Regions from separate parts of the Pseudomonas sp. B2M1-30 genome, predicted to be linked through region 2. Evidence: riboswitches for the same ligand, from Rfam matches in the RefSeq annotation. Region 2 holds a riboswitch; the other holds the start of a gene.

Region 1 (4,209 bases), on a different contig from region 2:
CCTTGCGCGAATGCTTCAGCGATCTGCAACTGTTCGCCCAGACCTTGCCCGAACAAGTCGCCGAACGCCTGCAAGGCGCCACGGTGGCGATCACCAACAAGATTCTGATCGACGCCGCCGCCATGGCCGCCAACCCGGATCTGCAACTGATCCTGATCACCGCCACCGGCACCAACAACGTCGACCTGGCCGCCGCCCGCGAACGCGGCATCACCGTGTGCAACTGCCAGGGTTACGGTACACCGTCGGTGGCGCAGCACACGATCATGCTCCTGCTCAACCTCGCCACCCGCCTGGCCGACTACCAGAAAGCCGTCGGCGAAGGTCGCTGGCAGCAGGCGAAACAGTTCTGCCTGCTGGACTACCCGATCATCGAACTGGAGGGCAAAACCCTGGGTCTGCTCGGCCACGGCGAACTCGGCGGCGCGGTGGCGCGCCTGGCTCAAGCGTTCGGGATGCGCGTGTTGCTGGGGCAGATTCCCGGTCGCCCTGCCCGCGCGGATCGTCTGCCGCTGGAGGAACTGCTGCCACAGATCGACGCTCTCACCCTGCACTGCCCGCTCAACGAACACACCCGCCACTTCATCGGCGCCCGCGAGCTGGCATCGATGAAGCCCGGCGCCCTGGTGGTCAACACCGCCCGTGGCGGCCTGATCGACGAACAGGCGCTGGCCGATGCCTTGCGCAACGGGCATCTCGGCGGCGCTGCCACCGATGTGCTGAGCGTGGAGCCGCCCACCCATGGCAATCCGCTGCTGGCCGCCGACATCCCGCGCCTGATCGTCACTCCGCACAACGCCTGGGGCAGCCGCGAGGCCCGGCAACGGATCGTGGGGCAATTGCGCGAAAACGCCCAGGCCTTCTTCAGCGGTAAGGCGCTGCGGGTCGTCAGTTGATAAACTGCGGCACTTTTTTTCACGGGAGCAGTTATGGATCCGCGCAGTGAAGTACTGCTTCGTCAGGCCGAGTTATTCCAGGGTTCGCTGTTGTTGGCCGGCTTGCCCGCCGACGACTTGCTCGGGCGCCTGCCCGATGCGTTTGGCTGGTGCTGGCACGCCGGCGATCAAGCCGCGCTCGATGCGCGTTTCGCCGGGCGCAGCCATTTTGGTGTGAATGTCCCGGAGCGCGAGTTCGACAGCGCCGTGGTGTTCCTGCCCAAATCCAAAGACTTGACCAATTACCTGCTCAACGCCGTGGCCGCGCGCCTGGCCGGGCGCGAGGTGTTTCTGGTCGGGGAAAAACGCAGCGGCATCGAAGGCGCGTCCAAACAGCTCAACCCCTTCGGCAAGCCGCGCAAGCTCGACAGCGCGCGGCATTGCCAGTTGTGGCAAGTCACCGTGGCCGACGCACCGCAGGCAAAACCGCTGGAGAGCCTGGCACAGACCTACGAACTGCCGCTGGCCGAAGGCCCGTTGAAGGTCGTCAGCCTGCCGGGCGTCTTCAGCCACGGTCGCCTGGATCGCGGCAGTGCTCTGCTGCTGGAGCATCTGGACAAACTGCCGAGCGGGCATCTGCTGGATTTCGGCTGTGGCGCCGGTGTATTGGGCGCGGCGATCAAACGTCGCTATCCCGAGACGCAGGTGACGATGCTCGACGTCGATGCGTTCGCTACCGCCAGCAGTCGCCTGACCCTGGCTGCCAATGGTCTGGAAGCCGAGGTCCTGACCGGCGACGGGATCGATGCCGCCCCGATGGGTTTGAACGCGATTCTGAGCAATCCGCCGTTCCATACCGGCGTTCACACCAACTATGTCGCCACCGAGAACTTGCTGCGAAAAGCAGCCAAACATCTGAAAAACGGTGGCGAACTGCGCCTGGTGGCGAACAGTTTTCTGAAGTACCAACCGCTGATCGAAGAGCACCTGGGGGTGTGTGCGATCAAGGCCGAGGGCAATGGCTTCCGGATTTATCGGGCCAAACGCGGCTAGAAATTTGTACTTGCTCTATCGGATCGGCGAAGGCAGAATCCGCTCCGTCCTAGGGGAGTAGTCTCCCACGAGCGCCAAGCTCGTCCGGCATACGTCAACATACTTGATCCTCAGATCATGGCGTATGCGACCCAAGCGTCCGCAGCAGACGGATCGCAGGGTTTGACAAGACCTATGACACGCACACCTTACCCGGGGCGGGAAGGCTGTACGTGTCATAGCCGTGTCGACCCGCCCCTTAGGAAATCCTGATGCTGGACTCGTTACTCGTTCCCACCGCAATCGTTGCCTTGGCCGAAATCGGCGACAAGACGCAACTGCTCGCGCTGATTCTCGCCGCTCGCTTTCGCAAACCCTGGCCGATCATTGCCGGTATCGTCGCTGCGACCCTGGCCAACCACGCGGCAGCCGGTGCGGTCGGCGCCTGGTTCGGCAGCTTCTTCTCCGACTCGGTCCTGCACTGGATTCTCGCCGCCAGCTTCGCCGCCACGGCGCTGTGGACCCTGGTCCCGGACAAAATGGACGACGACGAAGCCAGCACCGCCCGCAAGTTCGGACCGTTCCTGACCACGCTGATTGCGTTCTTCCTCGCGGAAATCGGTGACAAGACCCAGATCGCCACGGTGATGCTCGCCGCGCAATATCCGGAACTGTGGCTGGTGATCATCGGCACCACCGCCGGCATGCTGATTGCCAACGTTCCGGTGGTACTGGCCGGCAACTTCGCGGCGGAGAAACTGCCGCTGACCCTGATCCGTCGCCTCGCGGCTTCGGCGTTCATGATTCTGGCGGTTGTTGCGGTGTACAAGGCGATGCAGAGCAGTGGCTGGGTTTGACGCGATAACCCGGTAACACCGCGTTATCGCTCTTCGCGAGCAAGCCCCACCGATTTACGGCTAATCAATGGGGGGAACAGGCTTGCTCGCGAAGAGGCCATCAGCCTCGCCGAAAATCCCTCAGGACTTCGGCGCTTTTTCGTACAGCGGCATGACCTTCGGAATTGCCGCTTCCAACGATGCGATACGACTGGACGACGCCGGGTGAGTGCTCATGAATTCCGGTGGCGAACCCTCGGAAGCCTTGCTCATCTTGTTCCACAGCGTGATTGCCGCATTCGGGTTGTACCCGGCGCGGGCGGCCAGCTCCAGGCCGATCAGGTCGGCTTCATTTTCGTTGGCCCGGCTGTTCGGCAGGGTCATGCCGTATTGGGCCACGGTGTCGGCCAGCGCCATGCTGTCCTGGCCCAACCCCAGCAACGCACCGGCGCCCTGTTTGGCCATTTCGATGCCATAGGCCTTGGACATCGCTTCACGACCGTGCTCGCGCAGGGCGTGGGCGATTTCATGGCCCATGACCGCAGCGATTTCATCGTCGGTGAGTTTCAGGCTGTCGATCAGCCCGGTGTAGAAAATGATCTTGCCGCCAGGACCGCAGTTGGCGTTGAGTTCATCGCTCTTGATCAGATTGACTTCCCATTTCCACTGCGCCGCATCCGGACGGAAATTCGGCGTCTGGGCGATCAGGCGGTTGGCAATGGCCTGAACCCGCCTGGCCTCGTTGCTGGACTTGTCCAGCACACCCTTGCTCGACGCCTCGCCCACGGTCTTCTGATAGGACTGGGCGTACATCTGGTCGACCTCTTGCGAGGACAGCAGGCTGGACATGTACTGCTTGCGTTCCACGCCCACGGCACCGCCGCTGGTGGTGTTGACCGACTGGCAGCCGGCCAGCAACAGCGCTGCGCTCAGCGCACCTACAACCAATGTCTTGTTCATTCAAAAGCTCCCTGAAAACCTGCCGCGTATCCTAGGCGGGTAAATGTATCCGCGCCAGATACAACGGACGTGTTGCACGCACTTTCAGAAACTGCCCGCCCACCCTGTAGGAAAAATTTCACAGACACCTGCGAGCCTCGCGGCAACTGCGTCGCGTACCGATCCATTTGCGACATTTCTGCGCAATGGCATCCGGCCTGACTCATGGCGCAATGCCTGCTGCCGATACAACAGCGCAGACGTCCTCTCGCGTGCGGAGCCCTCATGAAATTCAAGTCGATCCAGTTTTCCGTAGCCGCCCTGGCCGGCGCCATCGTACTCAGCGTGGTCGCCGCGCTGGTGCTGTATGCGCTGTTCTCCGGCGCCCGCACGCAAGACATGGTTCAGCAACGAACCCAGGATCAGTTCGAGCAGGTCATCGAGCAGCGCCTGACATCGCTGGCGCAGACCCAGGTCAGCCAGATCCAGCGCGAGCTGGAGGCACCGCTGCTGATCGCCGGGGGGCT
Region 2 (4,209 bases):
AGTCCACGGTCGGCGGTCAGGTGCACGCCGATGCGGCGAGTTACCTGCTGCGTCAGGACGCGATGATCGAGCAGGCCGCCGCGCCCTACGCCAGCGGCACTGACCTTAAGGTCGGCCAATATCGCCTCTGGACGACGGCGCTCGCCGGTTATCTGAGCACCGACGGTTCGTCCCACGCCGCCAGCAGCAATGAACACAGCCAGGGCATGATGGTTGGCGTCACCCGGCGTTTCAGCGAGCAACTCAGCGCCCATGGCGGTTTCGGCTACAGCAAGGGCAGCGTCGGCGGGGCCGGTGGCGAGGCGGATACCGATTACACCTTCCTCGCGCTGGGCGCACGTTTTGCCCCCAATGGGCTGGAGCGCGGACTGTTTGTCGACGCCGATGCCAGCGCCGGTTACATCGACTACGACAGCAAGCGCGACCTCGGCGGTGGCCTGGGTTCTGCCAAGGGCAACAGCCACGGCAACCTGACCGGCGCAACGCTGGCGCTGGGTTACCGTTTGCCGGTCGATGGCGTGACCCTTGAACCGCGCCTCGGTATGCGGATCAGCCGCGTGGACCTGGCCGGTTTCAAGGAAAAGGGCAGCGAACTGGCGCTCGATGTCGATGACCTGCAGCAAACCCGTCGCAGTGCCGTCGCCGATCTGAATGCGTCATTCGCACCGGTGACGATGGGGGCCTGGCAACTGGTGCCTGGCGTTCGCGTCGGTTACGAGCATGTGCTGGGAGACCATGAGGTCGACAGTGAAGGCCATCTGCTGGGGCTGGATATCGAACAGCGCGCGGCGTTCGATAACCGCGACCAGTTCAGTGGCGCGGTGAATGTCATGGCCAATCTTGGCCCGCTGAGCGTGGGGGCCGAAGTCGGTGCCAGTGGGGGCGATGACAGCCATGGCTTTGCTGGCAGCCTCAAGGCCAGCTACCTGTTCTGACCGGCCAGCGGTGGCGAGGAAGCAAGGTTCTTCGCCACCGTTTCAACGCAGTCCTTTGCGGACATCTGCCGGACTGACGCCGTAAGCACGCTGAAAATACTGACAAAACCTGCCGACATTGCTGAACCCGTATTGCAGCGCCACCTCGCTCACCGAGGACACCGTGCCTAGCGCCAATGCCTCACGGGCACGCGCCAGCCGTACCTGCCGCTGATACGCGACAATCGAAGTCCCCGTAAACCGCCGAAACCCGTCCTGCAAGGCGCGCAGACTGACGTTGCTCAATTGCGCCAGATCCGTGCCGCTGACCAGATGCTGCGGATGCGCCTGGATGTATTCGATCGCCTGTTTCACATGTCGGGGCGCAATCATCGGCTGTGGATGGCGCAACGCTTCGCTGAAATTGTGCGGCCAGGCTTCCAGCACCGCATCCACCAGCATCTCGCGCAGGCGTGACGGCAGCAGGGTGCCAGCGCTCATCAGCAGGTCGAACTCGGTGCCGGTCGCCAGGTCGATCAGCGCACGGATGCCCTGGCACGCCGCGCTGTCGAGATTGACCTTGGGTTCGAACTGCAGCTTTTGCAGGATCGGCCTGCCGAGCAGCGTCGACAGGCGCTCGGTGAGAACCCGGCGGCCAATCGACATGCCGCGATGGGCGTGATCGTCGATGAAACGCATCGAACGCAGTTCGGCCTTGTCAACGGCCAGCCCGACCTGCGTCGTGCCCAGCGATTCGGTGGCGTGGTTGAAGAGGATTTTGCCGGCGCTGGGAATGACAAACGTCACTTCATCGAACGGCAGCGGAAATTCGACGGCGAAATCGCCGCGATAGTGCATGCGCCGGAAACTCACGTCTTCGTAGCGGCCATACACGCCGCCAATGACGATGTCCTTGGGCGGTGGCGGAGAGTCGCCGTAGCGGTTGCCGAACATTTTGGAGAACAGGGCGCCGAAGTCGTCGCGGTTCATGTCATTGGATCTGAGGATGATGTGCTGTCGCGTCGTGCCTGAGTACACCTGAGGTCGCCTTGGCTATGTGCGGGTCGGACAAACGCCGGGACGTTAGCAGGCAGAAATGACAGATTCGTGACTGGCAGCCCGGCGCGCCTGCCAGTGTTCGCGGGCGGTCGGTATCAGGCCGACAGATGCTCGTACAGAATCGTCGCCCCGACGATCATCAGCACCACGCCACCGACGATTTCAGCACGCTTGCCGACCAGGGTGCCGAGAACTCGGCCGAGCATCACGCCGACAGTGACCATGGTCATGGTCGCCAGGCCGATGGCCGCTGCTGCCACCCAGATGTTCACGTCGACGAAGGCCAGTCCCACCCCGACGGCGAGGGCGTCGATGCTGGTGGCGACAGCGGTAATCGCCAACACCAGGAATGAATGCTGACCGGGTTTTTCTTCTTCCTGCTCATCCTGCTTCAGGCCGTTGTAGATCATGTGCAGGCCCAGCACCAACAGCAGAGTGAAGGCGATCCAGTGATCCCAGTTTTCCACCCAGCGGGTGGCAGCCTGGCCGATCAGCCAGCCCATGATCGGGGTGATGGCTTCGATGACACCGAAGATCAGACCGGTGCGCAGTGCTTCGGTGAGGCGTGGTTTGTTCAGGCTGGAGCCTTTGCCGATGGCGGCAGCGAAGGCGTCCGTGGACATGGCCAGGGCGAGGAAGATCAGGGAAACAGGATTCACGGGCAAGACTTCCGGTCGGGCTATGAGTCAACGACACAACCACACGCCCGACCTCAGGCATGGATGTGTCGTCGGTCTCACCAACCAAAAGGTGTTCGTACCACGGCGTGTTGCCGAGAATGTTGATACGAACGCTTCCGAAGGACTCGGAAACAGGCTACTCCCCAACGAGGCCGGCATCATAGACGGGTCAGGATGAAAAATTCGTCAAATTCGCTTAATCGATCAGCCCACGGCCGGGCCCGCATTGATCCGCAGTTCGGCACACAGTCCGCCCTGGGGGCGGTTGTAGAGTTGCAGCGTGCTGCCGAGCTTGTTGACGATCATCTGCACGATCGCCAATCCCAGGCCTGCACCATTGGCATGGCCCTGGCTGTAGAAGCGCTCGAACAACCGCGCGTAGTCCTGTTCGTCGATACCCGGACCTGCGTCTTCGACGCTGATGCATGCGGCGCCGCAGGGGTGGGGGGCGACCTGAACCCGGACTTCGCTGCCGGACGGCGCGAAGTTGAGCGCGTTGGTTACCAGATTCTGCAAGGCGATGGCGAGGGCCACCGGATCGGTTTCGACGGGGCAGTGATGGTCGCTGTCGAGGATCAGATCGACGTTTTTTGCCAAGGCCAGCGGCGTTAACTCGGCAAGTTCTTCGCGCACCAGCGCGGTCAGCTCGACGCGGATTTTTTCCGCCGCCGCCAGGCGCGGTTCGATGCGGGCCATGGTCAGCAACTGACTGGCGATGCGCGTGGCGCGATCCACGGCGCTGACCAGAAACTCCAGCGCCTCGGCCTGTTGCTGCGCACTGGTGGCCAGTTGCGCGTTCTGTGCATGGATGCGCAGGATCGCCAGCGGTGTGCGCAGCTCGTGGGCCGCATCGGCGATAAAACGCCGCTCCCGTGCCAGCAGGTCATCGATCTGCTGCAACAGGCGGTTGAGCGCGGTTTGCATCGGTTCGAGATCGTTAGGCAGAGGACTCAGGTGCAACGGCTTGAGGGTGTCGGTGTCGCGACCCCGGATTGACTGGGCCATGACCCGCAACGGTTGCAAGCCCCAGCCGATGGTCAGCCAGATCAACGTCGCCAGCAACGGCACGCCGATCAGGCTTGGCCACAGTGTGTGGCCGACGATGCGCTGGATCAGATCCTGCCGGATGTCATCCCGTTCGCCGACCCAGATCAGCAACCCTTGTTGCGTATCCTTGAGCAGAAATGCGCACCAGTCTCGACCGTTTTCCATCAGGTCGTGGGAGCCGAGGGTGGCCGGCGGTTGATCGAGCAGCGGCGCCTCAGCCGAGCGCACCAGCAACTGGCCGTCGTTGCGCCAGACCTGAAAGGTCAAACGCGTCTCGTAGGGATGTAACGCCTCGCCATCGTCCATCCGGCTCATGGCCTCATCGAAGGCGCGATGCAGGCGATCCCAGTCGTTATCGTCGGGATCGCGCTGGGCCAGCACGCCTTGCAGCAGGCGCGCACTCTGCGCCAGTTGGGCGTCGTAGATCTCTTCGATTTCGTGGTGGCTGTAACGCACCACCAGCCATGAAATCAGCACATCGCCGATCAACACCAGAATCAGCACCGGCA

Evidence for each region. Region 2 has a riboswitch for manganese ahead of mntP (manganese efflux pump MntP). Riboswitches for the same ligand answer to the same signal wherever they lie in the genome.
Region 1: another riboswitch for manganese. It lies ahead of N8H74_RS27920 (TMEM165/GDT1 family protein); the one in region 2 lies ahead of mntP (manganese efflux pump MntP).

Annotation. Positions count from the first base shown of each region.
Region 1 covers NZ_JAOEJT010000022.1:65,570-69,778, reverse strand. Annotated here, with positions in the region: gene N8H74_RS27930 (2-hydroxyacid dehydrogenase) at 1-896, shown strand, start outside; gene N8H74_RS27925 (class I SAM-dependent methyltransferase) at 930-1,928, shown strand; yybP-ykoY riboswitch at 1,969-2,091, shown strand; gene N8H74_RS27920 (TMEM165/GDT1 family protein) at 2,180-2,764, shown strand; gene N8H74_RS27915 (M48 family metallopeptidase) at 2,885-3,703, opposite strand; gene N8H74_RS27910 (methyl-accepting chemotaxis protein) at 3,968-4,209, shown strand, end outside.
Region 2 covers NZ_JAOEJT010000002.1:60,844-65,052, forward strand. Annotated here, with positions in the region: gene N8H74_RS03955 (tyrosine-protein phosphatase) at 1-935, shown strand, start outside; gene N8H74_RS03960 (AraC family transcriptional regulator) at 978-1,904, opposite strand; gene mntP (manganese efflux pump MntP) at 2,069-2,632, opposite strand; yybP-ykoY riboswitch at 2,641-2,810, opposite strand; gene N8H74_RS03970 (ATP-binding protein) at 2,858-4,209, opposite strand, start outside.